3 regions of the Pseudoalteromonas shioyasakiensis genome follow, and region 2 is predicted to be linked to each of the others. Evidence: predicted binding sites of a transcription regulator. Region 2 holds the regulator's gene; each other region holds the start of a gene.
What was found. The regulator sigma-54, encoded in region 2, starts transcription at its own class of promoters, with help from an activator protein. The targets are predictions, from matches to a motif close to GTTGGCACGNNNNTNGNNT.

Region 1 (9,788 bases), 320 kb from region 2:
AATCCAGGTTTGTGTCACGTTAATATCGTGAATTTCAGAAACAGGTGCTTTGTAATAGTCTTTATCAATCAAAATAAAGTCAGCCCACTTGCCTTGCTCTAAACTACCTACCTTAAACTCTTGATGTGCAGCATAAGCACCGCCTAAAGTAAATGCTCGCAAAGCTTCATCACGCGATAGTAGCTCTTCTGGTCGCCAGCCACCTTCAGGCAATTGATTATGATCCATTCGTGTAATTGCCGAATATAATCCATCAAACGGGTTAGCAAGCTCTACAGGAAAGTCAGAACCTGCTGCAATTACTGAGCCTTGTGCTAAAAAGGTTTTCCAAGCATACGCCCCTTCAAGTTGTTTTTCAGTCAGACGCTGCTCTGCCATATGCATATCAGAGGTTGCATGAACAGGCTGCATTGATGGAATAATTTTTAATATTTTAAAACGAGGGATATCTTCAGGAGTCACAATTTGTGCATGTTCAATTCGGTTACGAAGTAAAATCCCACCGGTTTTTTTAAACACATTTTCATAAGCATCGAGCACCACGTGATTGGCTTTATCGCCAATTGCGTGGGTGTTCGCACTAAAACCATGAGCAAAACTTAGGTTAAATAGCTGCTCAAGTTTCTCTTGGGTTTCAAGCATTAAGCCATGGTGATTTTTACGATCTGCGTATTCCTCGATAAGGGCTGCGCCTCGGCTTCCTAGAGCACCATCCGCATACACTTTGACACTTCGAATCGACAGCATGTCATTCATGTCTTTATATTTGCCCGCTTTGAGCATGGTTTCTAGCTGAGGATCGGCTGCACTTAGCATGGCTACGATTCTGACAGGAAGAGTACTTTGCTCAGAGCGCTGCTTGTACACTTGCCATGTGTCGTAATCGATACCAGCATCATGGGTTGATGTAATGCCCAAACTCAGCAAGTGTGTGCCTGCATTATCTAAAGCGGTATTAATGCTGGTATGACTTGCTTTTGGTACATGCTGGGTAATAAGTGTTTCGGCTTTATCGATGAATACCCCTGAAGGTAAGCCAGAATCTAGCTTTAAAATTTCACCGCCAGCAGGAGAGGGAGTTTGTTTAGCAATACCTGCAAGCTCCATGGCTTTTGAGTTGACCCACACAGCATGGCCATCAACGCGAGAAAGTACCACAGGTTTGTCTTTTACATATTTGTCTAAATTAGAGGCAGTTGGAAACTCACCGCCAGGCCACTGCTCTTGGTTCCAACCGCGACCAATGATCCAACCTTGTTTATCTTTGGCAAACTCAGCCAGCATTTTGCCAACCTCATCTGCCGAGTTCGTATTTCTGACATCAAGTTGTGAGAGGTTATTCCCTAAACCAATTACATGGCCATGAGCATCGACTAAACCAGGTAGTAACGTGGCTTGCTTACCATCAATAGAGGTGGCGTCAGGGAAGCTGTTTTTAATTGAGTCATTGCCTGTTTTTACGACTTTACCGTCTTTAAAAACCAGTGCTGAAAAGTGTTGAGTTTCGCCCTTGTAGGTAGGCGTGTAGCCATTTACATTGTAAATAACTGTGGTGTTGGCAAAACAGCTAAGCGAAGCTGTTGCTAGTAGGCTGATGATAAGTTTCATAATCTTCTAATAGTTTTTATTGATTTATGAAAACAGTATCAGAGTTGCAGTAAACTGCAACTCAGCAGCAATTAAATAGTTAACATGGACTGTTTATTTGCTTGCGTAGATCTTAAATTCACTGAGCGATAATTTATTATCTTTATCGCTGTCGTAGTTTTTAAAACGTGACCACAAAGCTGGGTCTCTGGCAGACTCTGAACGAGTCAGGTAACCATCATCATTACGGTCAAGTTGTTTAAATTTTTCACCAATACTATCTGCAGCAAAACTCACTGTGCTAGATACACAATATAAAATTAGGCTGGCAAAGGTTAATTTTGACATTACTTTAACTCTTGTTTGTTAAATAGTGTTTAAACTCAAGGAGCGAGATTTGTTTATCTTTATCTGTATCCCATTGCGCTATGCGTTTTTGCAAGTGCGGTTGTGATGACAGTTCCTGCAAAGATAAAAAACCATTTTTATCTTTATCTAGGTGATCAAATCGTTGTTTTACATCCAATGCTAAGCTATTGAAGCTTATAGTAATTAAGGTACATGAAGCAAGCCAGAAAATTCTCATAATTACTCTCCTTTATAAATAAAAGTGCTTGCCATAATTTAACTCCCAAAATTTAAATCCGTTTACACATTCCCTCTGGGATTATGGCAAGCACTTTAAGCCGTTAAGGTTTGAATTTTTCAAACTCTTGTTCAGACAAAACCTGATCGCCGTTTTCATCCAGATCGGCAAATTGCTTAAGTAAGTTATCGTGTTTGGTTGCTTCAGTTAATGAAATCTCGCCGTCGGCGTTTGTATCAAATTTAGCAAATCGAACATCCATTTGTGATGCTAAAACGGTAGCGCTGATAACTAAAAACATCAGTGAAAATGCAGCTAAAAGTTGTTTCATTACAATCTCCTATTGAATAAACGACTGAAACTCAGAAAATGAAATTTGGCCATCTTGGTTACTATCAATTTGAGTAAAATTGCCATGCAATAATGCATCTTCAGATGCTTCTGCTTCACTCAAAAAACCATTACTGTCTTTATCAAGCTCGTTAAACGTTGTTTGCAAATCAAGTGCATAACTACTTACCGAGAAGATACTTATAAGCAGACTGGCTACCTGGGCCGTTACTTTCATTTTGTGTCCTAAAAAACTAATTTGCTTAGTACTTATCAAAATCAATGCCAATATTAAAAACCATTATTTATCAGTGTTTTATTGGTTTTCTGTAGTTTTAAATGCGAAATAGTTACAGGGTGTTGTGTCTTTTTTGCAACGATTTTCAGGTGTTAAAAGTTTATCCATTTTATTTCAATGAGTTAGTCTGTTGCCAAATAGCAACTTTGTATCGGTTTTTGGGTAAAAATCAGTACTTTTTAAGGTCGGATTCAGCGAGTGTCTAAGTTTGTTCACTAATAATCAGCATCTGAAATTATGTTGAGAGTGAATATGCAAAATACAGTAGCGATAAAAATAAAACAGTTACTCAATTGGCGACCTAGTCTTATTGGCCAGTTCGTCTGTAGCATTTTGCTGTCTTTACTACCGTTATCTTTGGTGGTGATTCTATTTTTAAATGCGCTCAATAAGCAGCTTGCAGTGACTCAAGAAATCGTCGGTGACAATTACGAAATTACCAAAGCATTTAACAACCTCAAACAAGACTTAAATAGCCTAGAAAGGGCAACTCGACAAAACTGGGTGCTTAAAAGTGAATCCCTCGATAGCTTGATTGCCAACAAGTGGCAATCGTCACTGCAAAGTGTTGATGAGCTTATATTCTTAAGCCCAACCGATGATTATATCTCGCAGTGGCGGCAATTAGCTGAGGTATTACAATTTGCGCATCAACATTTATTGATAGAACAAAAACAAGATGGTGAGCTGTTTGCACCTGCTAGTAAGCTTATCAGTGAGCAAACAAATTGGCTCAAAGAGCAAAATGAATTGCGCATCACAAAAAATCAGCAGCAATTAAAAGCACTTCAAGCTTCATTTATTAATTGGTTAGTTGCGTTAATTCCACTCACGTTATTGGTCGGGGGCGGGTTTCTTTGGCGGATCAGCGGACGGCTCAGAGAGCTCACACATGTTATTGATAAACTTGGACAAGGCCATTGGCAGCAAAAAATTCAAGTTCGAGGCTCGTCAGAGTTAGTTGAATTAGGTAACAAACTAGAGTGGGTTCAAGCACAGCTACATATGCTTGAGCAGCAAAAAGATACATTTTTACGCCATGTGACACATGAATTAAAAACGCCCCTAGCTTCTATGGTTGAAGGCACAGACTTACTCGCAGATGAAATTGTTGGTCCAATTAATAGCGAGCAACAAGCCGTTATTGAGCTAATAACGCAAAGTATGATGCGACTCAGAGCTATGATTGAAAGCCTGTTAAGTTACAACGCTATTCGCACAAGTAAGCAAAGCCTAAGCGAGCTTAACTTTAACTTGATGATGAATAAAATTGAGCGTCATTTTGAGCACCGGTTATCAGCGCGTGACTTATCCATTGTGTGGGTGAACGAGTTACCAAATAAAGCCTTGTTTATTTATATTGAACTACTTGAAATGGTGCTTATTCAGCTTACCTCAAATGCGCTAAAGTTTTCGCCGGAACACGAGTCAGTGACAATAAAAGCAAGTTTAAAACAGGGGCAGTTAATTTTGAGTGTCAGCGATTTAGGAGTAGGGATAGAGGATACTGAAAAAGCCGCTGTGTTTGGAGCTTTTTACCAAGGCAAGAATGCAAAACAACATACTGAAATGGGCAGCGGGCTCGGTTTAACCATAGTTAAAGAAACCGTTGAACAATTAAACGGTAAGCTCTCTATTACAGATAATGAGCCACAAGGGTGTGTATTTACAGCCATTTTACCAATTCAATTAACCCAAGGAGTTAACTGATATGGGCTTAGCGAATAAAGCCAGTTTTATGCTTGTTATAGGCACACTTTTTATAACAGGGTGCACGATCACGCAAAAGCATGTCGAGACAGAGCAAGTAGAGCCGACAACAGATGCGAAACCTCAAGGGCAACCAAATCCAAAGCCTCGGCCGAAAAGTGAGCCGTTATATCCGCCTGCAAGTACAGTCATTGCTTGGCATGCTGCCAAGTGCGGTGGCTTTAAAGCAAGCTCTGAGAAAGCAAATTATGTTGGTGAAAATGAGCTAAAACGTCTATTTGAGTCGATTTGTTTACTCGCTGCTTCAGAGCCAGAAAAAGCCCTTAGTCAGCTTGAAAAAAGTGACCATGCTTTTTATTGGCCAGATGATATTAAGCAGTATCTTTGGTTGCAAAAGCAATATTTACAACAGAATTTAGCGGCAAAACAAGCAAAACAGGCGCTAAGTGATGAAATGGAAAAAACCTTATCGTCGCTTGCGACTATCGAACAACAACTTCTGCTACGTGAAGAAACCAAGGAGCAGTAACCATGAATGAAGTAACAAAACCACGGGTTTTATTAGTAGATGACGATGCGAGTTTATTAAAGTTACTGGCGATTAGAATTGAGTCTAAAGGCTACTTGGTAAGCACGGTTGAAAGTGGCATTGAGGCACTACAAACGCTAAAAAATCAAACTTATGATGCGGTGATCACCGACCTAAGAATGGATGAAATGGACGGCATGGCATTGCATCGCCAATTGCAAAGTCGCTATCCTTCGATGCCGGTGATTATGATGACAGCACATGGTTCGATACCTGATGCAGTAGAAGCGACGAAGCAAGGTATATTTGCGTTTATTACCAAGCCTGTTGATAAAGATGAGCTGTTCGACAGCCTTGCCAAAGCTATCGAAATCCATGGTGTACACGGTGATGAAACACCGACACAAACCAATATTGTCACCCGTAGCGGGGCGATGTTGCATTTACTTGAGCAAGTTAAATTGCTTGGTCCAACGCAAGTGAATGTGTTGATCTCAGGTGCCAGCGGCACCGGTAAAGAGTTGCTTGCACAGGCGATACATCAACACAGCCATGTTAGTGATGGGCCATTTGTGGCAATTAACTGCGGCGCTGTGCCGGGAGAGCTTTTAGAGTCTGAATTATTTGGGCATAAAAAAGGCGCATTTACAGGTGCAGTCAAAGACCATCAAGGTTTGTTTCAACAAGCACAAGGTGGTACCCTTTTTCTAGACGAAATTGGTGATATGCCGCTAAATTTACAAGTAAAACTGCTGAGGGTTTTACAAGAGAAAACCATTCGCCCAGTGGGCTTTCAAGAAGAGATCCCAATTGATGTGCGGGTGGTGTCGGCGACTCATAAGAACCTCCCAGAGGCAATTAGTAATCAGCAGTTCCGTGAAGATTTATACTACCGATTAAACGTGGTGAACTTAAAACTGCCTCCGCTTTGTGAACGCCGAGAAGATATAAGTTTGCTAGCGCAGCATTTTGCAGGTCTAATTGCTAAACGTATGGGGCAAGAGCAAAAGCAGTTTGCCAACGATGCAATGCATGCTTTGGTTCGCTATGACTGGCCGGGTAATATCCGTCAATTACAAAATGTGATAGAGCAAGTTGTAGCCCTTACACCGGGTAAAGTGATTGCTGCTCAGTTAGTTGAGAGTGCATTAAATAGTAATGTTAGTATTGCTGAGCCACTTTCGTTAAATGATGCAAAAAAAGAATTTGAGCGAGACTATTTAATTAATACGCTGAAAATGTCAGCGGGTAATGTTGCTGAAGCCGCAAAGCTTGCGAAACGTAATCGCTCAGATTTTTATAAATTAATTAAAAAGCACAACATTAATGTTGAAAGCTTAATATAAGGAAAAACATGGCGCTTTTTTTAGTCTATCTGGGCGGTCGTATTCAAGGTTGTCACATTGAAATGCACGACGTTCGATTTGTCGTAGGCGATAACATTGAACAAACCTATTCAAAATTAAAAGCACAATGGGTGGGTGATAAAAGCAATGTACATATGGATAGTTACATGCAAATTAAGCACATTGATGGCTATCAGGTCGAAGTGGTTGATACTGCGCATCACCAAGCTGAAAAACTATATTTTGTGAACTTAGGTGCCTATAGAGCAGATAGTCTTGCGGAGCAACATGATTTTGCATTGTACGTTGCGCGTAGCAGTGAAGAAGCAAAGCAACGCGCTAAAGAGTCTTTATTGGCGGGAATGACTCATCTTCATAAAGATGACTTACACGATGTAGACGATTGTTTTGCGATTGATTTGTTAGATAGCAACTTATCAATAAAATTAACGCCAAGCGGGCAAGCTCAAGAAATGAAGCCTGATTGGTTTGGCTATCACGTTCTGTAATACCAATCCGCAATAATACTTAATCATTTTGAGGGATTAAACCTGTCGCTACCTGCGTTAAAAATTTCTGATTTAGAACAACTAAATAACGAAATGTTTGCCTTGCTATCAACGAGGTTTTCTTGCCTCAAAATAGACCACTTAATTAAGCGAATTGGTATAAGCTATTCTTGGTTATCGTTTTTACTGGCAACTTTAAAGGCGATAATCACCAATCCAAACAAGGCAAATGGCAGTGCAGCGAGTAAATACTCAACGGTATGGCTGTCTTGGTAGTTAGGTTGGAGTAGGAAGTGACCTGCAACACAAAGCAAAATAGCCACGAACAAAACGGGCAGTAAAATCAGTTCTTTTTTAGGTGAGTGTTTTTTCATTACAAGGCGTTATATTCCAAAGGTGCGCCATTGTAATGATCTCGCCTTACTCAGGTCAAATAAGTTGCTTTGTAGTTTGCTTTATATTGCGCTGTATCAACTTTTTTAGTGTCAGCTTTTACAGGCTGCTTTTTTGGAGCCGCTGGTTTATCGGTTGTTTCATTATAGCTAAATAGCCCCATAATGAACTCAATCTCTTCACGTTGTAATCCAGATCGCATGATGCCCTCCAAAAATAATTTGCCTTTTGTATTACAAATATTACGTCCTGTAATCTGAATTATCGGTGAATACCCAGTCATTAAACTGTAATCATATGTAACGCAAATATGCTTATTTAATAGGCAGTTCCACAGTAAACACAACACCTGTGCCATCAGCTAAATTTTCTGCCAATACTTTACCGTGATGGTAATCACAAATAAGCCTTACAATATAGAGACCTAAACCCAAGTGGGGCTGCTGCTGATGTTGCTGACTTCTCACCGAAACCATTGAGTCGAAAATGTGTTCAACTAAACCGTCAGGGAGCAAAGGCCCTTGGTTGCTAATTGTTAATAATGCATGTTGCTCTTGCTTGGTTAAACTGACTGAAATTGTGCTTTGCGGGGTTTTAAACTCAAGCGCGTTGTTGATGAGCTTATCGAGTAATTGGGCGATAAATTCTGGAGCGCCACTAACATTTAACGGCTCTTTACAAAGCGACAAAGTAAATAGGCTTTCACCATAGGTTATTTGATAGCCCTGCATGCAGCCAGTGATCACCTTGGTTAGATCAAACTCTTCTGCCTCGGCGTTTTGAATACTTTGCTCCAGACGCGTTGCTTCGCTCATGGTGGTAATAATTTTACCTAACCGCTCAACCCCTTCACTGGCACGGTCGAGGTATTTTTGACTCAGTTCAGATTGTGGCTGCATTTGTAAGTTTTCAAGTGATGAGCGTACAACAGCCACAGGCGTTCGCAGTTCATGGGAGAGTCGTGATGACATATTTTCTAAATAATCAGTATAACCACTTAAACGGCTAACAATGTTGGCAAAGCTGCGAGAAAGGTCGCCAATTTCGTCATTCGAATCGGCATAAGTAATTTTGCCGGTGATCCGCCCTTGGGCATCAATGGCTTGCTCGGCGTTGTCACGTAAGCGGCGAATACGGCTGGAAATTCTTGAAGCAAAAAAGAATAGCGTCACAGTGCCTACAAGCATCACCGCTAAAATGACATTAAAGAGCTTTTCTAACGATTTATTACGTAGGGTGCGCACGCCATTGGTGGTTTCTTCTGCGATTACTGCACCAATGACTTTGTCTTGGATCCAAATAGGGTAGGCCGCGGATAAAATAACGGCTTTGTTATCTGGAGTTAAGCGCCATGATGATGCAGGTTTACCATTTAAAGCACTGGCAATATGAGTACCTTGCATCGCAGCGACATCATGTAAGGTATCAATGAACTCATTTTCTGGGCGAGTTAAAATTTTATAGTAAAGTGGGTGTAAGTAATCTTGCTCAAAGCGTTGCCACCATGTTGTTGCAGGCTCCTCTTTTAGGCCGTCTGCCCAAACGCCATCGGCATGATGAATTGAGCCTGATTGTGCAAGTACACGGTGATGGTTATCGACGACCCAAATTCGGCTGCCACTGTGGCCCATGCCTTTCAAAATACGGTTAATTTCTGGTGAAGGCACTAAAACTGAGCCGATATCATTGGGGTTTTGTAGGTTTGAGGTCGACATAAGTTGAGGCTCAACTTTGTCTTCATCCCAATCTTCAATCGCAAAACCGAGCTTATTACCTAGCATCGAAAGCGGAAAACGCAGCTCTATATTGTAACCCGTGTTGGTGCTTTTAAAATAGCCTTGGATTTTTGTGACAGGTTCTTGTGTTGTGGCATCAAAGGCATTAACCCAACCATCTTGACGTGCGGCCACCACATAACTTTTAAATTCACCTTCAGGTGTTTTTAACATGATCTGTAAGTGATCATTGCGGGTAAAGCTAAGCACATTTTTAGCACGATACACCAGCGAACTGTCTGTGACTTTAAATGCCGCATAAAGGTAGTTTTCGTATTTACCTACCATGTGATCAAAACTTAGATCACTATCTTGATGCTCATTACTTAACCCCTGTAAATAGCGTTTGTCATAATGCCAAAATAAGCTTTGATAAGGCTGCCATTCCGACAATTTACCATCAAGTTGAATCGGGTTATTTAGGTTATAGGCATATAAATCTCGGCCTTTTACAACTTGATCTAAAAAGTTGGTTTGTGAGTCAAACAAAGCAGGGCGCTCATGTAATGCGGTTGCAAGTGCACGGGTGGTGCCCACCAAGGTTTTTTCTTGCCCTTGTCTTAAGAACTTTTCCATTTCCCAAACATACTCATAGCCAAGCCAAGGCAATAAAAATAAAAAGCAGGATAAGAAAATAAACTTTGTTCTAAGCCCCAAACGCAGCATTAAGCTTGCTCCCAGCGATAACCCATACCGTAAACGGTATCAATGCAGTCAAATGCATC
Region 2 (9,788 bases):
CTTGCGAGTCATGCCAGGAATACTGTTACCTTCAAATAAAATGTCACCAGAATCAGGTTTAAGCTGACCGCCAATTAAGCGCAACATGGTGGTTTTACCAATGCCGCTTGGTCCCATGATAGCGGTAATCTTGCCTTTCGGAATGTTAAAACTCATATTTTTATATATGATTCTATCGCCCCGTGAAAAGGTTACATCCTTGATTTCTACTATTGATTGCGACAAGTCGCTCTCCATAACGTTTTTCACTAGTTTTGCCATTTTAAGGGTTTTTTAGTCAAGATGGAAAAAACAAATCGTAAAATTTTGTAATATTTTCTATCAATAAATTCTAAAGCTAGCTGCAAAGAGCTTAACGACACCTGAAATTTAGTTTCCTTGCTAAGCACGCTTTATGCTCGCCAGCCCATTCTTTTACTTATACTTTCAGGTTCGCTTTTGTTACTATTTGCAGTCATCTGTATAAGTAATGTTGGCGTATCACAATGGTGACTTCTTTTGTCATTTTAATTATTGGTTTTGCTGCACTCGTTTGGAGTGCCGATCGGTTTGTTTATGGGGCGGCTGCACTCGCAAAAAATATGGGGATCCCCACCCTAATCATTGGTTTAACCGTTGTTGCTATGGGCTCATCAGCCCCTGAAATGATGGTATCTGCATCGGCAGCACTTGCTGATAAAACAGATACTGCGGTAGGTAATGCAGTCGGCTCTAACATTACTAACATCTTGCTTGTACTTGGTGTCACAGCCTTACTGCGCCCTCTTTCAGTGTCTTCAATGACACTTAAACGCGAGATGCCGCTGGTCCTGTTAATCTCTGTAGCTGCTTGGTATGTGTTCTCAGACAACTATTTTTCGTTCGCTGAAGGCATTGCATTGATGATTGCTTTTGCGGTGTTCATTGGTGGCTTAGTTATTGTGTCTCTGCGTGCTAAAAATCAAGATGACCCATTCGTCAGCGAAGCATGTGAAGACGTTCCGAACGATGTCAGTACCAAATCTGCCGTATTTTGGTTAGTCATCGGCATGATTTTATTACCAGTCAGTTCACACTTTTTAGTTGAATCAGCCGTTGATATCGCAAAATATTTTGGTCTATCAGATCTTGTAATAGGTTTAACCATAATTGCTATTGGTACCAGCTTACCAGAGCTGGCAGCTTGTATTGCAGGGGTATTAAAGAACGAAGACGATTTAGCGCTTGGTAATATCGTTGGCTCAAACATTTTTAATTTACTCGCCGTATTACCACTTGCGGGTATTATCAATCCATCGATTATTGACCCTTCTGCGGCAAACCGCGATGCACTTATCATGATTGCAGCAACGATTGTATTGATTGCCATGTCATTGAACTTTAAAGGTGCTCGTCGTATCAATAGAGTAGAAGGTGGCTTCTTGTTAGTCGCATTTATTGCATATCAGGGCTATATTTTCAGCCAAGTAGGATAATTAATGACACAACCTAGCTTTATCGCGCAGGGTAAGCGCGTACTCGAAATTGAAGCACAAGCCTTACAAGAAATTGAGCAATATATAAATCAAGATTTCGATAACGCTTGCCAATTAATGTTCCAATGTACTGGTCGTATTATTGTGATTGGTATGGGCAAGTCAGGCCACGTTGGTAATAAAATTGCGGCGACTCTTGCAAGTACTGGCACACCGGCATTTTTTGTTCACCCAGGCGAAGCAAGCCACGGTGATTTAGGCATGATCACCCGTGATGATGTAGTGATGTGCATTTCGAACTCAGGTGAGACCAGCGAAGTACTTAGCATTATTCCTGTTATCAAGCGCATTGGCGCAAAGATGATTTCACTCACAGGCAACCCAGACTCAACCATGGCAAAACTGTCTGATGTACATGTGTGCATTAAAGTAAGCCAAGAGGCATGTCCGTTAGGCCTTGCGCCAACTGCAAGTACCACAGCAACCTTGGTTATGGGCGATGCAATGGCGGTTGCGCTACTTGAAACCCGTGGTTTCACTGCCGATGATTTTGCGCTTTCGCACCCTGGTGGCAGCTTAGGTAAACGTTTATTACTTACATTAGATGATGTGATGCACGCAGGCGATGCCACGCCAATCGTTAGCGAAACCCAAAGCATCAAAGATGCACTAATCGAAATGTCAGCTAAGGGCCTTGGTATGACCGCGGTTATTGGTGCTGATGAAAAATTAGCCGGGTTATTCACTGATGGTGACTTACGCCGTATTTTAGAGCAGCGCATCGATATCCATAGCACTGCAATTAGCCAAGTGATGACCCGTTCATGTACAACTGCTCGCCCTGACATGCTTGCAGCTGAAGCTCTAAATATTATGGAACGTAAACGTATCAATGGTTTAATTGTTGTAGATCAAAGTAATACGCCAATTGGTGCCCTTAATATGCAAGACCTATTAAAAGCAGGAGTTCTTTAAGCAATGACATTCGCCGAGCTATACCAGCCTCTTAGCCCTGATGTGAGTCAGCGCGCACAAAAAGTAAAATTGCTAATCTGTGATATAGATGGTGTTTTTTCTGATGGCCGAATTTATTTAGGTAATGATGGCGAAGAGCTTAAAGCATTTAATACTAAAGATGGCTTTGGTATTAAAGCGCTCATTAATAGTGGCTTTGAAGTGGCAGTGATTACTGGCCGCCATTCACAAATAGTTCAGCAGCGAATGACTAGCCTTACTGTTCAGCACATTTATCAGGGACAAGAAGATAAGCTGATTGCTTATCAAGAGTTAAAAGATAAACTGGGGCTGACCGATGAACAAATTGCCTATATTGGTGATGATGGTCCAGACTTACCAGTAATGGAAAAAGTAGGGTTTGCTGTTGCTGTAAACGATGCACACCCACTGATTAAAAAGCTGGCTCATTACACCACATTATTACCAGGTGGCTTTGGAGCTGTGCGTGAATTAACTGATTTACTGATGTTAGAAAACGGTAAGCCGTTAACTAGCGATGGAACCAGCGCATGAATATAGCCCGTATTTTACTGAGTATTGTTTTTGTTTGTTGCATGGTCTGGTTATGGTACCCGTACTTTAACCAATCAACAGACACAATAACTAGTGAAGACGAGATCATCGCAACACCTGATTACACTGCTGTGGCGTTAAAGCAAACAGCGTATGACGAGCAAGGCAAAATTAGTCATAAAGTGGCTGCTGCTAAAATGGAGTTGTATCAACAATTAGGGTTTACCTTTTTTGAGCAACCTATTTTTACTATTTATGGCGACCAGCAGGTTTGGCAAGTAAAAGCCAAAGAAGCCACATTGTACGAAAACGATCAGCTGATTTTTGAAGGGGATGTAGTTGCTAAAAACTTAACCCATAACGGTATGATCGAAGATATAAAAGCAGAAAACATTAATGTCGATATTGATAAAATGACCATGTTTTCAAAGCAACCTGTGACACTAACAGGACCGAATTTAAAGATTACCGGTAAAGGCTTAAAAGCCGATTTAAAAACCGAAATTGTTGAGTTAACTAACCATACACGAACCATATACTATGACCAATAAACTGAAGAAATTACTCCTGATCCCAAGCTTATTGATTGCCTTTTCGGGCGCAGCTGCCGAGCAAACTGGCGCTCAGATTAGCATTAGCTCAGATCGCCAAGTAGGGAAACTAAAAGATGGCGTTGGCATATTCGAAGGTAACGTAGAGATCGTGCATGGTAATCGTCGTATTACCGCAGAGCGCCTTGAAGCACATGGCGGCGACACCGAAGGTACAGTAGAGTTAATTATTGCCACAGGCACACCAGCTTACTTCGAAGAAAAACAAACTGATGGCACCGTGATGAGCGCCAGCGCCGAAGAAGTTCGTTATGATGTTGCAAAACGCTTCTTAACCTTAAACGGTGAAGCTGAAGTTACTCAAGCAGGTCAAAAAGTAACAGCAAAAAGCATTACCTATGATATGGCACAGCAGCTGATCAGTGCTGAAAAAGACGAAAATTCAACAGATCGTGTACACACTATTTTAGTACCTGTTGAAAATAAAAAAGACAATAAAGGCCAACCATGAGCACATTAAAAGCAGAGCTTTTAGCTAAAAGCTACAAAGGCCGTCAAGTGGTTAAAAATGTCGGTCTTGAAGTTGAGGCAGGCAGTATTGTTGGCTTGCTTGGCCCAAATGGCGCAGGTAAAACCACCACCTTCTACATGATTGTAGGCTTAGTACCAAGCGACAAAGGTAAAATCAGCATTGATGATAACGATATTACCCTTTTGCCAATGCACAATCGTGCCCGCTTAGGTATCGGCTATCTGCCACAAGAATCGTCAATTTTTCGAAAGTTAACGGTGTACCAAAACTTGATGGCTATTTTAGAAACTCGCAAAGATCTAAACAAAGCAGGTCGCGAAGAAACACTAAATAGCTTACTCGATGAATTTAGCATCCAACACATTCGCGATAGCCAAGGTATGGCGCTGTCAGGTGGTGAACGCCGCCGTGTTGAAATTGCTCGCGCATTAGCCGCAAATCCTAAATTTATCCTTTTAGATGAGCCTTTTGCTGGTGTTGATCCAATTTCAGTGTTAGATATAAAGAAAATAATTGAGCACCTAAAAAATCGTGGTATTGGTGTACTAATTACTGACCATAATGTTCGAGAAACCCTTGATGTTTGTGAAAAAGCCTACATTGTTTCTCATGGGGAGCTAATTGCATCAGGCACACCTGAGCACGTATTAGCAGACCAAACTGTACGCGATGTATATCTAGGCGAGCAATTCAGGCTGTAACCATTACGCCAGCGACTAGAGCATCTGCTAGACTTATAACAATGACAATAAATCGATAATGACTTAACTGTGTTTGCACAGTTATCGATAACTTAAAAAGGATTGTTAGGGATACATGAGGCAATCATTACAGCTGCGCATGGGCCAGCAACTTACAATGACTCCACAACTGCAACAAGCTATTCGTTTGTTGCAGCTCAGTACATTGGATCTCCAGCAAGAAATTCAAGAAGCGCTTGATAGTAATCCTCTACTTGAAGTGGAAGAAGCGGATTACAACGAAGAAAGCACCGGCAAGAATGAGCAAAAAGCTGAATCTGACGATGTGCAAGTCAGCGCGTCTGCCGAAGAAGCTCCTAGCGAATACGAGCAAGAAAGTAGTGATGCTCTCAATAAAGACACCGTAAGCGATGACTTAGCTATGGATGTTACCTGGGATGAGTACATGAGTGCCGCCCCTTCAACATCGTCAGGGCCAATGCCTGAAGATGAATCAATCTATCAGGGTGCATCAACCGAAACCCTTCACGAATACCTAATGTGGCAATTACAGCTCACGCCATTTAGCCCTACTGATGAAGCGATTGCTGTGGCAATTGTAGAAGCTATCGATGAATCAGGTATTTTAACGGTAAGCTGTGAAGATATCGTCGAAAGCTTTAATCAAAATAGCGATGAAGAAGAAATCGAACTTGATGAAGTCGAAGCGGTCTTAAAAAGAATTCAGTTATTTGATCCTGTTGGTATTGGCGCACGCAGTTTACAAGAATGTCTGTGCATTCAGTTACGTCAATTCGATGCTAATACGCCATATTTAGCTGAAACTAAAATGGTTTTATCTGAGCATATCGAATTATTAGCGAGTCGCGACTATCGAACTTTGATGAAAAAGACTAAGCTTAAAGAAAACGAGCTTAAAGAAGTGATGACGCTCATCCACAGCTTAAATCCTAAGCCTGCGGATAGCATAGTGCGCGAAGAGTCTGAGTACGTCATACCTGATGTATCAGTAAAAAAAGTAAAAGGTCGCTGGGTAGTCGAGTTAAACCCAGACTGTATGCCAAAGATTAGAGTGAACAGCCAATATGCGGCGATGTCTCGCTCTGTTAAATCAAGTAGCGACAGCCAATTTATTCGCTCTCACTTACAAGAAGCTAAGTGGTTTATTAAAAGCTTAGAAAGCCGTAACGATACGCTATTAAAAGTGACCAACTGTATCGTTCAACAACAACAAGCTTTCTTTGAGCATGGCCCTGAGGCAATGAAGCCGATGGTGCTAAATGATGTTGCTGAAATGGTCGAAATGCATGAATCGACGATTTCACGGGTAACAACGCAAAAATATATGCATACCCCACGGGGTATTTTTGAGTTGAAATATTTCTTCTCAAGCCATGTCAGCACCGAAAATGGTGGTGAGTGTTCTTCTACAGCAATACGCGCTTTAATCAAGAAGTTAGTCGCTGCAGAAAACTCAGCTAAACCATTGAGTGATAGCAAAATTGCAGATATATTGGCTGAGCAAGGAATTAAAGTAGCTAGACGTACAATTGCAAAATATCGTGAGTCTCTAGCAATACCTCCGTCTAATCAGCGTAAGAGTCTGATTTAGACGTTTTACATAGAAGGAAAAATGCTTATGCAACTAAATTTAACTGGTCGTCATGTAGAAATCACAGATTCATTAAGAGACTATGTAAACACCAAGTTTGCGAAACTAGAAAGGCATTTTGACCATATTAATAATGTTCATGTCATTCTAGATGTAGAAAAATTAAGCCAAAAAGCAGAAGCAACTTTACATGTAAACGGAGGCGAGTTATTCGCTTCTACAGAACATCAAGATATGTACGCAGCCATTGACTCACTGATCGATAAACTCGATCGCCAAGTCATTAAACACAAAGAGAAATTAGCTCGACATTAAATTATGAAACTAAGTTCACTTACTAACCAGGACTGCAGCAAAGCTGCGGTCCTTTTTAATAGCAAAAAAAGAATTCTTGAATATATCAGCGAACTGGCTCACCAGCAGCTTCCTCATTTATCGCAACAAGATATCCTAGATGCTTTACTCAACCGAGAAAAACTAGGTAGCACCGGCATTGGCCGAGGTATTGCTATTCCACATGGCCGAATGAGTGGCGCAGATGAACCTCATGCTTTTGTGATAGTGAGTGAATCCCCTATTAATTTTGATGCAATTGATAATCGCCCGGTTGATATTTTTGTAGCACTCATCGTACCAGATGGTGACTGTCAGCTTCACCTAAAGACCTTATCAACAATTGCTGATAGACTTAAAGATAAAGAGTTTTGTAAACAGCTGCGTAGTGCAACTACCGATCAGCAACTGTTTCAGGTCATATCAGCAGAGGCATAAATGGAATTAATAATTATCAGCGGTCGCTCAGGCTCAGGTAAATCGGTCGCTTTACGAGTACTGGAAGACTTAGGGTATTATTGCGTTGATAATATTCCAGTTAATCTACTTCCTTCGCTCGTACGAAGTGTGTCTGATAACTACGATAAAATAGCGGTCAGCATCGACGTACGTAACTTACCGAAAGAGCAGCAAGAATTTAATGATATTCTTGAGTACCTGCCAGGTTTCGCAAACCCAACGCTATTCTATTTAGACAGTGATGACCAAACTCTGATCAAGCGCTTTTCAGAAACACGCCGCTTGCATCCACTATCCATTGACTCTTTGCCGCTTGATCTGGCCATTAAACAAGAAAAAATACTGCTTGATGTGCTGATCACTCGCGCTGACTTTATGATTGATACCACTGATCTAAGTGTTCATCAGTTAGCAGAATCAATTCGCGAAAAGATTTTAGGTAAAAAAGATAAAAAGCTGATTATTACTTTTATGTCGTTTGGCTTTAAGCATGGTATTCCAAAAGAAGCTGACTACGTTTTTGATGCACGCTTTTTACCTAACCCACACTGGGAACCTGATTTAAAGCCACTAACTGGCCTTGATCAACCAGTCAAAGATTACCTAGCTAGCCACAGCATAGTGCAAAAATTTACGTGGCAAATACAAACATTTGTGCAAACTTGGTTACCGCACTTAGAGCGTAATAACCGCAGTTACCTGACTATTGCTATTGGTTGTACCGGTGGCCAACATCGCTCTGTTTACTTAGCGCAAACAATTGGTGAGAGCTTTTCTAAAACTCATGCTAATGTAAAAATTCGCCATCGCGAACAGGACATTTAATTAGGCACCAACAATGCACGCTGAAGATACCTTTTTAATTCAAAATAAACTTGGCTTACATGCTCGCGCTGCTACTGTTTTAGCGCAATTAGCACTGCAGTTTGATGCCAAAATTACGCTTTATCAAGATGATAAAGAAGCTGAAGGCGATAGCGTGTTAGCATTAATGCTACTTGAAAGTAGTCAAGGTAAAGAAGTTCGCGTTGTATGCGAAGGCCCTGACGCCGATGCTGCATTAACGGCAATCGGCGAATTAATAGCACAACGCTTCCACGAGCAAGAATAGCATTTGCTAAGACTTCAAGGTTTACGGTAAACTTAATTCGGATATTTAAAATTCCCTTTAAATATCCTACTTTTATATCGCTCGCTTTTCTAAATTACATAACTCTTAATAAATTTATCGCAGTGCGACGATATCTCTGCAAATACACTTCAAAGCAACTATGCTGTATTTGCTTAGCCTATTTAAACTTTTTTCAGTTGTAAGGACGCCAATGCCAGAAGCCTTTGAACAAGATTACCCACTACAACAACTCAAACAAGTGACCAAGTCACTCAATAGTGGTCAATTTGTTCAAGTGCGCGGTATGTTAGCCAAAACGGCACCTTGTGATACAGCCCTTTTACTTGAATCTTCTCCCCATAAAATTCGTCGTATGCTTTGGCAGCTGGTTGATCCAGATGTCCGTGGTGATGTTCTAGAAGAACTCTCTGAAGATGTACGTCTTGGCATTATTGCCCAGATGGAGCCTGAGCACATTGCTGCTGCCACTGAAGATATGGACGACGATGACTTAGGTGAGGTTTTACGTAGTCTTCCTGATACCGTATATCAAGACGTAGTCAGTGCCATGGACTCGCAAGATAGAGAAAGAGCAACTCAAGCACTTTCTTATCAAGAGCGCTCAGCCGGTGCCTTGATGAACAGCGATACAGTCACCATTCGTCCTGATGTTACCCTTGATGTGGTGCTACGCTATTTACGCTTACGAGGGGAGCTACCAGAAGGTACCGATGACTTATACGTAGTTGATAAGCATAACTGCTTTTTAGGCGCGCTCTCGTTAACTACATTGCTGACCAGTCCTTCGGATAAAATTGTCCGTGATTTAATGGATGAAGACTGTGAGTCAATCCTAATCTCTATGGATGAAAGTGATGTGGCGCAGCTGTTTGAACGTCACAACTGGATTTCAGCTCCTGTTGTTGATGATAACGCTCACTTGCTTGGTCGTATTACCATCGATGATATCGTTGACGTAATCCGTGAAGATGCAGAGCACAGCATGCTAAGCCTCGCGGGTCTTGACGACGAAGAAGACACCTTTGCGCCAGTACTGAAAAGTTCGCAGCGTCGCTCTATTTGGCTTGGGGTTAACTTATTAACCGCATTGCTAGCAGCAATTGTGGCAAGCTTTTTCGAAAACACCTTAGCAATCTTGCCTATTTTGGCGGTGCTCAATGGTATCGTCCCTTCAATGGGGGGGGTTGCGGGTAGCCAAACCTTAACTCTTGTTATTCGTGGTATAGCGGTTGGTCATATCAACCAAACCAACCAACGCTTCTTGTTACTCAAGGAGCTGGCGATTGGCGCACTGAATGGCATTATTTGGTCGATATTAATTGCTGGTGTGGTTGCCCTATGGCAGTGGGACTTTAAGCTCGGAGCAGTGCTGGCCTTTGCAATGTTCATGAACCTAGTTGCCGCTGGTATTGCGGGTGCGAGTATTCCGCTAATTCTTAAGAAAATGAAAATAGACCCAGCCCTCGCCGGCAGTGTAGTACTGA
Region 3 (9,788 bases), 1.5 Mb from region 2:
ACACCATTGATTTTGATGGCGAAAATCTCGCTAAAGGTTCTGTGGTTGCAGAGACTGCTGTTGAATCTTTAACGTTGAGGATCACGGATTCATCGGGTCAGTTAGTACGCACCATGGAACTTGGTTCGCAATCAGCGGGTGCACTTCGTTTTGAGTGGGATGGCAAAGATAACGATGGCAATGTACTCCCTGAAGGTGAGTATGACATCAGTGCTGAAGGCTTTGTAAATGGAGACTACAGCAGTATGCCAATGGCGACCTTTAAGAATATTGAAAGTGTCAATATTAATGGCGCAAGCGGCATTATCGTAAATACAAAAGAGGGTGCGGTTAGGCTAACTGATATAGCTGAAATCGCATAAGTAAAAAAGGTTTGGGTTAGCTTAGGCTAAGAGATAGGTTAGAGGTGAGTTATGAGCTTCAATATTGCATTAACAGGTTTAGCAGCCGCGCAAAAAGATTTAGACGTTACCGCAAATAACATTGCTAACGTTAATACTACGGGCTTTAAAGAGTCTCGTGCAGAGTTCGCTGATGTATACGCATCATCAGTATTTAGTTCTGGTAAAACAAAAAATGGTGACGGTGTAAGAACGACAATGGTGGCACAGCAATTCCACCAAGGCTCGTTATCTTTCACAAATAACTCGCTCGACTTAGCGATCACTGGTGAAGGTTATTTCGCAATGGCGAATGACCTAGGTGCGCAAGACTTCACATATACTCGTGCAGGTGCGTTTAAATTAAACCAGGATAACTTCATTGTTGATGCAAGCGGTAACTACTTACAAGGTTTCCCTGTTGATGAAGCAACCGGTGATACCACTTCTGTTAGCTTAAGTACATCTTCGGCGTTACAAATTCCTGATGCGTCAGGTTCACCGCGTGCAACCACGAATGTTTATTCATCATTTAACCTAGATTCACGTGCCTCTGCGCCAACAGTGACACCGTTTGACCCTGAAGCAAGTGCTACATATAACAGTTCAACATCAACAACTGTGTATGATTCATTAGGTGAACCACATATTTTACAATTCTTTTTTGTGAAAACAGACTCAGCGACAACAGGTAATGAAAATGAATGGGAAGTGTATGCAACACTTGATGAAAAACCATTTGATGCAAGTGGTGTAGAGCAAACAACAACGCCTTATACACCACTAACTACATTCCAATTTGATTCAAGTGGTTTACCACTTAACACGGATGGTGTTGCTAATACTGATGCATCATTTAACCCATTAACTTTACCAAATGGCGCAGGCGCTGCGACAGGTTTATCTGACTTACTATCTAATGGTGCTAGTTTCCCTGATGATGTAACGATGAACTGGCGTGATGAAGCGGCAACAGCGAACAAAGTACCTACTCAATATGCTAGTAACTTTGAAGTAAAAGCACTTGAACAAGATGGTGCGACTGTAGGTCGTCTATCAGGTATCGATATCGGTTCTGACGGTAAAATTGTTGCTTCGTACAGTAATGGTGACACTTCATTCTTAGGTCAAGTTGCCATGGTACGCTTTTCGAATTCACAGGGTTTACAACAAGTGGGTGATACTTCTTGGAAGAAGAGTTTAACGTCAGGTGAGCCTATTGCTGGCGAACCAGGTTCAGGTACATTGGGTTCAATTAACTCATCTGCGCTTGAACAATCAAACGTAAACCTAACTAACGAACTTGTTGACTTGATTAGTGCGCAGCGTAACTTCCAAGCAAATTCACGTGCGCTTGAGGTTAACTCAACACTACAGCAAAACATCCTACAGATCCGTTAATTTTAACGGCTCTAAGCTTAATCCGACACGAAGGCTGCTCCCTCTATTGGCAGCCTTTTTTCATTCTAATTATTCATTTTTCTCTTCTATTTTAGCGTCAATTTTACTTTGGCACTTTTATTGCATTTCTTAGTTATCGTATTTTTAGTGAGTCAATGTTATGGACAAAATGGTCTACATTGCCATGTCGGGTGCTAAGCAAAGTTTGCGAGGTCTTGAACTCAAGGCCAACAACCTTGCTAATGCTAACACCACTGGCTTTAAAGCTGATTTTGCACAAGCTCGCTCTATGCAAGCCTTCGGTGAAGGTCTGCCATCTAGGGTGTTTGCAATGCAAGAACGCCCTGGATCTAATATGGAATCGGGTGGTTTTGTTGAAACTGGCCGCGAGCTTGATATCGCGATGAGTGACCGTGGTTGGTTGAGTGTACAAGATGCATCAGGCAATGAGGCGTACACCAAAACTGGCACATTAAACATTACTCCAGATGGTGCGTTGATCACTAGCCACGGCCGTCAAGTAATTGGCGAAGGTGGTCCAATCATTTTGCCATTACCTATCGAGAAAGTTGAGTTTAGTGAAGACGGTGCTATTCAGGTTCGCCCACAAGGAGCGCCAGCAAACTTTTTGGAAGTGGTTGATCGCTTAAAAGTGATTGAGGCTGATAACACTCAGCTTGAAAAAGGTAATGACGGTTTATTTCGACCAAAAGAAGACATGTTGGTCAATGACCTTTGTGGTTTTTGTGATATTTCACCAAACGTAAAAGTACTGTCGGGTACGCTTGAAATGTCGAACGTAAACCCAGTACATGAAATGGTCGACATGATCAGCAATCAACGCCAATTTGAATTACAAGTTAAATTAATGAAAACAGCCGAAGAGCTCGACGAGCGTCAAGATCAGCTGTTACGCATTGTTTAAGATGACTGAGAGGGTAGAGTTATGAATCCTGCATTATGGATCAGTAAAACCGGGCTTGACGCCCAGCAAACCGATATTTCGGTGATCTCAAATAATCTCGCGAATGCCAGCACGGTCGGTTACAAAAAAAGCCGCGCCGTATTTGAAGATTTACTATATCAAAACATCAATCAACCAGGTGGTCGTTCATCTCAAGACACTGAAATGCCATCGGGTTTAATGCTTGGTGCAGGTGCCAAAGTGGTAGCTAACCAAAAGAACTTTTCACAAGGTAACATGCTTACCACAGAAAATTCATTGGACTGGATGATCTCAGGTCCTGGTTTTTTTGAAGTGCAATTGCCAGATGGCAACATTGCCTATTCACGTAATGGTCAATTCACCACTGACGAAGATGGCCGCATTGTGACCTCGGGCGCGGGTTTTCCATTACAGCCAGAAATGAACGTACCAGACGATGCACAATCAATTACTGTTTCGCAAGACGGTGAAGTGTCGGTACGTATTTCAGGTCAAGCAGAGAACGTGGTAATTGGTCAGCTAACAATTAGTGACTTTATTAATCCATCAGGTCTTGAGCCTATGGGGCAAAACTTGTACACCGAAACCGCTGTGAGTGGCGCACCTGTGCAAGGGAACCCAGGTATCGATGGTTTAGGTACTGTGGTTCAAGGTTCACTAGAAACGTCTAATGTGAATGTAACAGAAGAACTCGTTAACTTGATTGAAACACAACGAATTTATGAAATGAATTCAAAAGTGATTTCAGCGGTTGATGAAATGCTTAGTTACATCAATCAACAGCTTTAATGGCTAGGAGGCAGCATGCGTAATATTATCTTAGTCACATCGGCAGCATTAATGCTGGGTGGTTGTATGACAACGCAAAATCATCATGTGGTTCAGGATGACCCTTACTATGCGCCTATGTATCCGGAGCCAACAACAGAGCCAATGGTTCCAACGGGTTCGTTGTTTGATAGTTATTCAGCAGATGACTTGTACTCAGATAAAAAGGCATTGCGCGCTGGCGATATCATCACTGTTAAATTGCAAGAATCAACGCAAGCCACCAAAGCGGCAAAAACCGAAACCGACAAAGAAACGGACGCTAGTTTAGATCCTGTTATTGGGCTTGGTGGCAATCCAGTTAACATTGGCGGTGATAGCATTCAGTTTGGTATTGGTTCAGGAGCATCGTTTAAAGGTGATTCAAAGTCTAACCAATCGAATAGCTTATTTGGCGATATTTCTGTCAATGTGATGCGTGTTTTACCTAATGGAAACTTGGTTATTCGCGGTGAAAAATGGCTTACTTTGAACACAGGTGAAGAGTTTATTCGCTTAGAAGGCTTAGTTCGTCCTGAAGATGTGCAAGCAGATAACACGGTCACATCAAACCGTATTGCTAATGCGCGAATTCAATACTCAGGTAAAGGGCAAATTCAAGAAACGCAAAGTGCAGGTTGGCTGTCTCGTTTCTTTAGTAGTTCGCTTTTCCCATTTTAGAGGAATAAAGTCATGACTGGGTTTAAATACATCATCGCTCTTTGCTTAATTAGCCTGCAGTTTTCTGCACAGGCTGAGCGAGTCAAAGATGTATCTATGGTTGAGGGTGTTCGCTCAAACCAATTAGTGGGTTATGGTTTGGTTGTCGGTTTGCCCGGCACAGGTGAACAAAGCCGATTTACTCAACAAAGCTTTAAAGCCATGTTGAATGGCTTTGGTATCACTTTACCTGATAGCTTAAAACCTAAGATTAAAAATGTTGCAGCTGTGGCTGTACATGCAGAATTACCAGCATTCAGAAAACCCGGTCAAACCATTGATATCACGGTGTCGTCTATCGGTAGTGCGGGTAGTTTACGTGGCGGTACCTTATTACAAACCTTCCTAAAAGGGGTTGATGGCAATACCTATGCGATTGCACAAGGCAGCTTAGTCGTTGGTGGCCTAGGTGCGGAAGGAGCAGATGGTAGCCGTGTAATTATTAACACACCAACAGTGGGCCGTATTCCAAACGGTGCCATTGTAGAGCGTGCTATTAAGAGCCCGTTTATGCAAGGTGACTACATTACTTTTAATTTAAATCGCCCAGACTTCACAACGGCTAAACGCTTAGAGCAAACGATTAATGATTTAGTGGGTCCTGATAGCGCTCAGGCAATCGATGCAGCGTCAGTACGCGTGTTAGCACCGCGTGATGCATCTCAACGTGTTGCTTATTTGTCGACACTTGAAAACTTAGAGTTTAAGCCAGCAGACACAGCAGCAAAAATTATTGTTAACTCGCGCACAGGCACAATAGTAATTGGCAAAAATGTGAAGCTACAGCCTGCGGCTATTACTCATGGTGGTTTAACGGTCACCATTGCTGAGCAGCAAAATGTGTCACAGCCAAATGCTTTAAGTGATGGTGAAACTACCGTTACCAATCAAAGTATTATTGATGTGAACGAAGATGATTCACGTGCTTTTGTATTTAACCCGGGTGTTAATCTTGATGATCTCGTGCGTGCAATCAATGAAGTTGGGGCTGCACCGGGTGATTTAATGGCAATCCTAGAAGCTTTAAAAGAAGCGGGCGCGATAAACGGGCAACTGGTTATCATTTAAATTAAAACGCGCTTTCGAGCGCGTTTTTTGTTTCTATACCTTAATCGTTCAGCATATAAACATCAGCCAAAATCTTGGCTCTGAAGTTACTCCATTCCTGTATCAGTTATTAGCCAATCTATAAAGTTTTTTGTTGGCGCAATTTTTGCATTCTAATTTTCATTATTAACTATTGTGTCAAAAAGCTGATGGATACTAATCATCTCGACAAGCAAAACTTTTTTGATTTAGGCAACTTAGACTCATTACGTCAAAATGCCTTAAAAAGTGATGCCTCTAGCGATGCGTCAAAAGAGGCGCTGAAAAAAGCGGCGGCACAATTTGAATCTATCTTCACTCAGATGCTGCTTAAAAGTATGCGTAAAGCAAATGAAGCGTTTGAAGATAAAGACAGCCCATTTAATTCAAGCGGCGTTAAATTTTTTGAAGAGATGCATGACCAACAAATGTCGGTTGAGCTTTCATCAAATGGCTCGTTGGGTCTAGCTGACTTGATTGTTCAGCAGCTCTCGCCAGACGGTAAAGAGTTTACACCAGGTTCTGTACTAAGAACGACGGCTGATTTTGCTAGTGATAAACGCGCAAGCGGTGTCCTTGATAGCACTACTGAGGCTCAGGCTAAACCACAAGCTGTCGAGGATACATCAGCGAACGAGCAAACAGAAAACCGCTTTGAAGATGCTGAGTCTTTCATTCGCTCTGTTTGGGAGCACGCTAAAAATGCGGCTGAGAAAATTGGCTTAAATCCAGCTGTGATGGTTGCTCAAGCAGCACTTGAAACGGGCTGGGGTAAACACATCATCAGTAAAGCTGATGGCACAAGTAGTAACAACTTATTCAATATTAAATCGGATAGGAGCTGGCAAGGTGATAAAGCAAGCAAAGTCACGCTTGAATTTGAACAAGGTGTGCCAGTTAAAAAGCAAGCAAGTTTTCGCTCTTATCAATCGATTAAAGATAGTGTGAACGACTTTGTGGATTTTTTAAATGAAAACCCACGTTATCAAGAAGCACTTAATAATACCGCAGAGCCTGCAGCCTTTTTAGATTCGTTACAAAAAGCAGGCTATGCAACTGATCCAAATTATGCCGATAAAATTAAGCAGGTATTGAAGCGCGTTGAGCTTCAAAGCGTCGCTGCTTCATTGGTACGTTAAGGAGTAGACCCTCATGTCATTTAGCTTATATGACATAGCAAATGCCGGTGTAAGAGCTAACTCTGAGCTTTTACAAACCACCAGTAAAAACATCGCCAACGTTAATACCGAGGGCTATGTGCGTGAGCGTACCGAGTTCACAACCATGATCGACAACCAAGTCGGTCGTGGTGAGACTTATCGCTTATTGAATGAATTTGCGCAAAAGCAATTAAATAGAGATACCTCAAATAAAGCATTCTTTGATCAGTTTGTAACTGAAGCAAGCCGTGTAGATAGCTTGTTTTCAGAAGAGTCAAACAGCTTATCAACGAGCGTAAACTCGTTTTTTAATAATGTTCAAGAAAGCTTAAATCAACCGTCATCAACAGTCGCTCGTTCACTGGTCATGACGGATGCGCAAAATTTGATTGATCAAATGGACAGGTTGTCGAGCATTGTGGTTGACCAAAAAGCAGTGGTAAATGAGCAGCTAGAAATCTTTTCAGATGAAGCTAATAACCTGATCCAAAATATCAGTGATTTAAATACCAAGATTGCTTCGGTTCATGGTACTGATCGTGAGTCAGTATCAAGTGGTTTATATAATGAACGTGATAAAGCAATTCGTGACTTATCAGAGCTGATTGATATTGAAACACTCGATGGTAATAACGGCGAAAAACAAGTGTACTTAGGCTCTGGTCAAGCTCTTGTTATGCAAAGTGGCACATTTAACCTGTTTTCATTCAGTGGCGATCCTGATCCGAACTTTAAAGAATTAAAACTTGATGTAAACGGTGGCAAAGCCGTGCCGCTTGAAGTTGATGTGAGTAAATTGAAAGGCAAAATTGGTGGCTTACTGGCATTTCGTGACGATATTTTAGTGCCTGCGCAAAACCAGCTTGGTCAAATGGGCTTATCATTAGCCGACGCCTTTAATCAGCAAAACCGTTTAGGTATGGACGCTAATGGTGAAATTGGTGGTGATATTTTTGCTATTCCAACGGTTGATGCGTTCGGTTATCAAGCTAATACGGGTACATCAACAATGACGGCAACGGTTGAACCAGGTAAAGGCAGCGAATTGCCAGCAAGTGATTTTATTGTGAAATACAGTAATACGAATGAAGTTGAAATTTACCCCGTTGATTATAAAGGCGAGACGATTAAAGATGCCAGCGGTAATGATATTTTTACTACAGCAGCCGTTGATCCAGTGACTGGTAAGGTCAATTTAAAAGATAACCCTACAAATAGTGGCTTAGATCTGTTTGGCTTAGAAATAACTCTCGATATGAGTAACCCACCAAGTGTTGATGACCAATTTATGGTGAAGTTGAACTCTCAGGCTGCAACGAGTCTAGAGCTTGCAACTGAGCGCCCTGAAGACCTAGCGTTAGCATCGCCTATTCGAACTGCGAACGATATCAATAATACCAGTGATGCAAGTATTTCTGCTGGCACAGTGTCTGATATTGATAACTCAACGGGTATTACCGTGGGTCCTCCACCGAGTTTGGCGAATGGCGATATCACGTTAGTGAAAACGGCGAATGCTAACGAGTATCAAATTACAGATGGTAACGGTACATCGACCTTTACCATTACACCACCTACTGAGAATATTCTTGCTCAAGCAGGGGCGCCTTATGATAGTTACGGTTTTGACTTCAATATTGAAGGCTCCCCTGCTACTGGCGACACCTTTACATTAGAGTTTAACACCGGTGGTTTTGATGATAACCGTAATGGTTTGCTATTGGCCGATTTACAAAATGGTGAGCTAGTGCGTCAAAATGTTGAAGCAAGTAGTACAGCCGATAATCATAAAACCTTTAATCAAGCCTATTCAGGCATTGTCACTGATATTGGTGTAGTGACTAGTCAAGCCCAAACGAATGGTGCGGCCTTTACAGCATTGGCTGATCAGTCTGAAGCTTGGTATGAATCGCTATCGGGTGTAAACCTTGATGAAGAAGCAGCTAACTTACTGCGATTTCAACAATCGTATGCAGCATCAGCACAGGTCCTTTCAACAGCACGTACTATTTTTGACACCTTATTAAGTGCGGCGAGGTAATTATGCGTATTTCAAATAACATGATGTATAAGAATAACCTGAATTCTATTCTTAACTCACAGCAAAATGTTAATAAGGCACAAGAGCAGGTTAATACTCAAAAGCGCGTATTAACTGCTGCTGAAGACCCTTCGGCTACGGCTCGCGCATTACTTTATAACGATCGCATTCAGGGTAATGAACAGTTCACAAAAAACATTACTATGCTGAATAGCCGCCTGACAACAGAAGAAAGTGTGCTGCAAAATATTAAAGGTGCGCTTGAGTCTGCTTATACTTTATCTATTCAAGCTGGTAATGGTGCCTATAGTGATATCGACCGTGAAGGTATTGCTGAAGAAGTTAAAGCATTACAAAGTACAGTACTTGATCTTATGAATGCTAAGACTGAAGACGGTAAATTTATCTTTTCGGGTTACCAAGATAATACCCCTTCTTATAGTTACAACAGTACGTCTGGTCGCTATGAATATGGTGGCGATCAGGGGCAACACAAAATCAAAGTGGCTGAAGGTGTAGAAATCAAATCAAGTGACAATGGTTTTGATACATTCGAAAAAGTAGACGCACGCCTAAATGTTGCCTCAAACGATGGCACCGTTTCGGGCGGAATAACAAGCTCAAAAGTATATGTTACTGAACAAGCTGATTTCGATAAATTCCATCAGGCAAATTACAACGCAGATCCTGCCGCAGCGGCAAACGCTAATACACTAAGCTTTATTACTACCACAGGCACACCAGATACATTTGTTGTACAGCAAGCAGGTGTAACGATTGATAGTGGCAGCTTTGAAAACGGAAAAATCGTTTATAAAGGTATAGAGGTGAACATTGAGCCTGTTGCAAACGGCCAAGTTGATGTTGATCTTGAAGCACCGCAAAAAGAAAATGCATTGAATACTCTGGATGATCTTATTGCAGGCTTAACTGACCCTAACTTAACGCAAGAAGAGTTTGATCAGGTTTTAGCAGATGCTGTTGTACAGCTAAATAATGCTAAAAACCAGGTTTCACTTGTTCAGGCAGGTTTAGGTGGGCGTTTAAATACAGCTGAGAAAATTGAAAGATCTAATGGTGATCTAGATACAAGTAATAAAGCAGCGAAAGCTGAGCTTGTTGAACTTGATATGGCAGAAGCAATTACTGAACTCACTAAACAAGAAACTTCACTGCAAGCGGCTCAGGCAACATTTGGCCGTTTGGCTAACCTTTCATTATTTGATTACTTATAATTTGCTAAGGTT

Region 1: the regulator sigma-54 is predicted to act here: its motif matches at 2,775-2,793, upstream of KQP93_RS03800 (EF-hand domain-containing protein).
Region 3: the regulator sigma-54 is predicted to act here: its motif matches at 5,455-5,473, upstream of flgJ (flagellar assembly peptidoglycan hydrolase FlgJ).

The regions. Positions count from the first base shown of each region.
Region 1 is NZ_CP077770.1:798,228-808,015, forward strand. It holds gene KQP93_RS03780 (amidohydrolase) at 1-1,608, opposite strand, end outside; gene KQP93_RS03785 (EF-hand domain-containing protein) at 1,702-1,935, opposite strand; gene KQP93_RS03790 (EF-hand domain-containing protein) at 1,940-2,173, opposite strand; gene KQP93_RS03795 (hypothetical protein) at 2,277-2,504, opposite strand; gene KQP93_RS03800 (EF-hand domain-containing protein) at 2,514-2,741, opposite strand; gene KQP93_RS03805 (HAMP domain-containing sensor histidine kinase) at 3,054-4,511, shown strand; gene KQP93_RS03810 (hypothetical protein) at 4,513-5,040, shown strand; gene KQP93_RS03815 (sigma 54-interacting transcriptional regulator) at 5,043-6,386, shown strand; gene KQP93_RS03820 (DUF1543 domain-containing protein) at 6,395-6,895, shown strand; gene KQP93_RS03825 (hypothetical protein) at 7,060-7,269, opposite strand; gene KQP93_RS03830 (hypothetical protein) at 7,320-7,490, opposite strand; gene pdsS (proteobacterial dedicated sortase system histidine kinase) at 7,603-9,729, opposite strand; gene pdsR (proteobacterial dedicated sortase system response regulator) at 9,729-9,788, opposite strand, start outside.
Region 2 is NZ_CP077770.1:480,176-489,963, reverse strand. It holds gene KQP93_RS02355 (ATP-binding cassette domain-containing protein) at 1-237, opposite strand, end outside; gene KQP93_RS02350 (calcium/sodium antiporter) at 486-1,454, shown strand; gene KQP93_RS02345 (KpsF/GutQ family sugar-phosphate isomerase) at 1,458-2,429, shown strand; gene kdsC (3-deoxy-manno-octulosonate-8-phosphatase KdsC) at 2,433-2,984, shown strand; gene lptC (LPS export ABC transporter periplasmic protein LptC) at 2,981-3,535, shown strand; gene lptA (lipopolysaccharide transport periplasmic protein LptA) at 3,525-4,046, shown strand; gene lptB (LPS export ABC transporter ATP-binding protein) at 4,043-4,768, shown strand; gene KQP93_RS02320 (RNA polymerase factor sigma-54) at 4,884-6,380, shown strand; gene hpf (ribosome hibernation promoting factor) at 6,408-6,695, shown strand; gene ptsN (PTS IIA-like nitrogen regulatory protein PtsN) at 6,699-7,151, shown strand; gene rapZ (RNase adapter RapZ) at 7,152-7,997, shown strand; gene KQP93_RS02300 (HPr family phosphocarrier protein) at 8,011-8,283, shown strand; gene mgtE (magnesium transporter) at 8,495-9,788, shown strand, end outside.
Region 3 is NZ_CP077770.1:2,771,451-2,781,238, reverse strand. It holds gene KQP93_RS12920 (flagellar hook assembly protein FlgD) at 1-362, shown strand, start outside; gene flgE (flagellar hook protein FlgE) at 414-1,781, shown strand; gene KQP93_RS12910 (flagellar basal body rod protein FlgF) at 1,942-2,706, shown strand; gene flgG (flagellar basal-body rod protein FlgG) at 2,728-3,516, shown strand; gene flgH (flagellar basal body L-ring protein FlgH) at 3,532-4,215, shown strand; gene KQP93_RS12895 (flagellar basal body P-ring protein FlgI) at 4,228-5,322, shown strand; gene flgJ (flagellar assembly peptidoglycan hydrolase FlgJ) at 5,511-6,479, shown strand; gene flgK (flagellar hook-associated protein FlgK) at 6,493-8,541, shown strand; gene flgL (flagellar hook-associated protein FlgL) at 8,544-9,776, shown strand.